Regions from separate parts of the Shewanella sp. 1180_01 genome, predicted to be linked through region 1. Evidence: predicted binding sites of a transcription regulator. Region 1 holds the regulator's gene; the other holds the start of a gene.
The links. Region 1 encodes MetJ, which represses methionine synthesis genes. Its sites were predicted from a motif close to TAGACGTCTAGACGTCTA; they were not measured.
Positions count from the first base shown of each region.

Region 2: the regulator MetJ is predicted to act here: its motif matches at 689-706, upstream of metK (methionine adenosyltransferase).

Region 1 is NZ_VXCT01000073.1:10,664-13,083, reverse strand. Features, by position in the region: gene FW758_RS22475 (sulfite exporter TauE/SafE family protein) at 1-541, opposite strand, end outside; gene metJ (met regulon transcriptional regulator MetJ) at 623-937, opposite strand; gene metB (cystathionine gamma-synthase) at 1,150-2,313, shown strand; gene FW758_RS22460 (bifunctional aspartate kinase/homoserine dehydrogenase II) at 2,325-2,420, shown strand, end outside.
Region 2 is NZ_VXCT01000038.1:45,108-47,527, forward strand. Features, by position in the region: gene tkt (transketolase) at 1-348, opposite strand, end outside; gene metK (methionine adenosyltransferase) at 749-1,900, shown strand.

The sequences.
Region 1 (2,420 bases):
AAATGACCATAGCTATGGTGGAGCTAAAAATGAAGAAGGCCGACAGGGCGGCACGAAACTGCGAAGCGTCTTTGCCTGACAATAGAATCGCCATCGGCGGGCCACCAATAGCGGCAATATTACCGAAAATCCCCGAGACGACGCCCGCCCCAAAGAGGGTTTTCTTATTCACTGGCAGGCTGAATTTATACAGGCTGAGTATAACCGCGACAGCCACAATGGCGGCGATGGATAACCCGAGTATGGGCTGAGGCGCAAACAGCAACAGACTCGCGCCGATAAAACCACCGGGCACGCGACCTATAAGCGCATATTGCAAGCCATTGAATTCTAAATGACCACGTTCCCGGAATAAGGTCAGTAGCGAGATGGTAAATCCCATGGCAATAACGGGACCCGGTACGAGCTGCGGATCGACGATATACAGCAAAGGACTGGCGACAACCGCTAGGCCAAACCCAATCAGGCTCTGGGTTAAGGCGCCAAGAAATACAATCAGTGAGGCCAAGGCGAGAGTCTGTGGATCTATCATAGAAAACATAGGATTCCATATAAACAAAAAGGGATCGTTAACGATCCCTATTGATGAGCACTGTGATGTAACTTTGCCAGCGACAAGTCGCTATTCCATGTCTTCCCACTCGATCCCCATCTCGTCCATCAGCAACTTGGCTTCGGCGGGAATGCTGTCTGGGCTATCTTTTGACAGATCTTCATCGTTAGGCAATGGCTGGCCAGTGTAGGCGTGCAAAAATGCCTCACACAACAGCTCGCTGTTGGTGGCGTGACGCAAATTATTGACCTGACGACGAGTTCGTTCGTCCGTAAGGACCTTAAGCACTTTGAGCGGAATAGACACAGTAATTTTTTTTACTTGTTCATTCTTCTTGCCATGTTCAGCATAGGGGCTGATGTATTCCCCATTCCATTCAGTCATTGACTCACCTGTTATAACGCTAAATTCGGGGCAGATTTTAAACCCTTACAAAGAACAGTCAAATTATTGCTACTATTTCTTTGTGATTGCAAACAGATTTCTTTATGTTCAGACGTCTAAACGTCTTCACGCCTATTGACGATGGCGTTGGGCTTAGGTACATTTAGACGTCCAGACATCTCTATCAGTCTACCGAATTTAGGAGTCCACCCATGGCAGAGCGTCAATTAGCCACACTGGCAGTGCGTCAGGGTATCGAAAGCGATACTCAATATGGCGCAGTTGTGCCACCGATTTATTTGTCGACTAATTACGCCTTCGATGGTCATAAAAATCCTCGCGAATTCGATTACAGTCGTTCAGGCAACCCAACACGCTGTATTTTAGGCGAAGCATTAGCGCAATTAGAAAAGGGCGCCACTGGCATAGTGACCTGCACTGGCATGGCGGCCATCACCTTAGTGACCACTTTGCTCGGCCCTGATGACCTATTGGTGGTGCCCCACGATTGCTACGGCGGTTCTTACCGTTTATTTACTAATTTGGCGAAGAAAGGCCAGTTTAAGCTGATTGTGGTTGATCAAACCGACAGCCAAGCGTTAACCGCAGCGATCGCGCAAAATCCTAAGATGGTGTGGCTCGAAACCCCGTCTAACCCGCTATTGCGTGTGGTGGATATCGAGGCTATTGCTAAGGCAAGCCATGAGGTCGGCGCGCTGGTGGTGGTCGATAACACTTTTTTATCGCCGATATTGCAACAACCCCTATTGTTAGGCGCGGATATCGTTATCCACTCCACCACTAAATACATCAATGGTCACAGCGATGTGGTTGGCGGCGCTGTGGTTGCCAAAGATGCACAAATTGGCGAAAGCTTACATTGGTGGTCGAACACGTTAGGCTTAACGGGATCGGCATTTGATAGTTACTTAACCCTGCGCGGCCTACGTACCTTAGCGGTGCGAATTCGTGAACATCAAGCCAATGCCCAGCGCATTGTTGAGGTGTTAACGCAAAGCTCTGTGGTGAGCAAAGTTTATTACCCTGGTCTTGCGGATCACCCAGGTCATGCCATTGCCGCCAAGCAACAAAAGGGCTTTGGCGCTATGCTGAGTTTTGAGCTCAAGGGCGGCGAGGCCGAAGTGGTGGCCTTTTTAAGTGCACTCAGCTTATTTAGCGTGGCGGAAAGTTTAGGTGGCGTTGAAAGTTTGGTGGCCGTGCCCGCAACTATGACCCACAGAGCCATGGAGCCGCAGGCGCGCTTCGAGGCGGGTATTAAGGACACCCTATTGCGTCTATCGGTGGGTATTGAAGATGCCGCCGATTTAGTTGCAGATATTCAAGCAGGATTAGCCGCCGTTGCGGCTTGTCAGTAGAGGAATAATAGATGGCACGTTGTCACTTACATAAATTTGGTGGCTCCAGTTTAGCGGATGCCGATTGTTATCGCCGAGTCGCCCATATCCTGTTAACCCACGGTCAT
Region 2 (2,420 bases), on a different contig from region 1:
GAGTGGACCCGTTGTGGTTTCAACACCTGGGGTGTAACCGTATTCTGGGTGACCCGGGGTTTTTGAATGCAATTGACGGAACTGTTTCAGCTCTTCGATTGGTAATTCATAACCTGTCAGGTGAAGTAAAGAGTAGATCAGCATTGAACCGTGACCATTAGAAAGGACGAAACGGTCTCTATCTACCCATTTAGGATTGGTCGGGTTGTGCTTAAGGAAATCATTCCACAGCACTTCAGCAATATCTGCCATACCCATTGGGGCGCCGGGATGGCCTGAATTTGCTTTTTGAACTGCATCCATACTTAACGCACGGATTGCGTTTGCGAGTACTTTACGGGAAGACATGCTCTCTCCTGCTTGTTTGTGGGGTCTAGCGGGCAATTTGGACGCATATTTTCCCCTACATGCCAGTGTGACGCAAACTAAAATTATCATTCACTCAGCAAAAGATGGCCGAATCGTAAACTCGTAGAAACAAGCTAGTCACTTTACTGGCGCTTACTTGAGTGGGCCTCGCAAGGATCACTTGTAATAGTGAAATAAATTTCTCAAAAAAAGAGTAAACCTAATGGCATGAAATATAAGTAAAATAACCATTTTAAGACTGAGCATAGTCGTTTTCAGGTCACAATCTGAGAGGATTTTTTCTCACTGGGGGTGATCGGCAATCGGATTTAAACTAAAATAGCCGTCTAGATGTAGATGCTTCTACACGTTTGAATGCTAACGACGAGATTTTCCTACTATGGCAAAGCACTTGTTTACTTCTGAGTCGGTCTCAGAAGGTCATCCCGATAAGATTGCAGATCAGATTTCTGATGCTGTGCTAGATGCAATTCTGGCTCAAGATCCAAAAGCACGCGTGGCGTGTGAAACTTATGTCAAAACTGGCATGGTATTAGTCGGTGGCGAAGTCACGACTTCTGCTTGGGTTGATATCGAAGAAATCACCCGTAAAACGGTGCGTGAAATTGGTTATACCCACTCAGATATGGGTTTTGATGCAGACTCGTGTGCGGTATTAAACGCCATTGGTAAGCAATCACCTGATATCAATCAAGGTGTAGACCGTGCTGACCCTGCTGAGCAAGGTGCAGGCGACCAAGGGTTAATGTTTGGCTATGCCAACAACGAAACCGACGTCCTCATGCCAGCGCCTATCACTTATGCCCACGCATTAGTGAAGCGTCAGTCTGAAGTGCGTAAAAACGGCACCCTGCCTTGGTTACGCCCAGATGCGAAAAGCCAAGTCACGTTTGCCTATGATGATGGCAAAATTGTCGGTATCGATGCCGTCGTATTGTCGACTCAGCACAGAGATGACGTTTCACAAGCCGACTTAATTGAAGGCGTGATGGAAACCATCATCAAGCCAGTATTACCGGCTCAATGGCTAAACAAAGACACTAAGTTCTTTATCAACCCAACTGGCCGTTTTGTTATCGGTGGCCCAGTAGGCGATTGCGGCTTAACCGGTCGTAAGATCATCGTTGACACCTACGGCGGCATGGCCCGTCATGGTGGTGGCGCATTCTCTGGTAAAGATCCATCAAAAGTTGACCGTAGCGCGGCATACGCTGCCCGTTATGTGGCAAAAAACATAGTGGCAGCAGGTCTTGCTGAACGCTGTGAAATCCAAGTGTCTTACGCTATTGGTGTGGCAGAACCGACTTCTATCAGCATCGAAACCTTCGGTACGGGTAAAGTGTCTGAAGATTTGCTGATCAAGTTAGTACGTCAACACTTCGAACTGCGTCCATACGGTTTAACGGCCATGCTAGATTTAGCACGTCCGATTTATCAAGCGACAGCCGCTTATGGTCACTTTGGTCGTAACGAATTCCCTTGGGAAGCAACAGACAAAGCTGAAGCACTGCGCGCTGACGCGGGTCTATAATCGGTTTAGATTAAAACCCGTTAAGATTGCAGAGCATAAAAACCGCTACCCAGCGGTTTTTTTATGCCTGCAATTTGGTTCCCCAAAGCAAGATAATGGTATCTTCAGTTGTGCAGCATTTATTGTCATTGTTTCCCCTGTGACTCGCCACCTCATTTGTTTAACAAAAAGCGTCCCTGAGGGCTCAACTAAAACATCCTGTTTTAGAAGGTCACAGGTGCAACAATGCCAATCCTCACCAACCCTCTAGCTGTTCGTTCAGCTAAAAAGCTATTACCCCAAAGCAAGATAACTTTATCGTCAGTTATGCAGCATGAATTGTCATTATTTCCCCAGTGACTCGCCGTAAATATATCCCTATAGGCTCGACGACGGCATCCATGCCGCCAACGGTCACTGTTGCAACAATGCCAATCCTTACTAACCCTATCGCTGTTCGTTCAACTAAAAAAGCTATTGCCCCTTTATTCGTTAGCTAGAGAAACTGATGCACTGGATAACACCCAATAGTGCCATATAT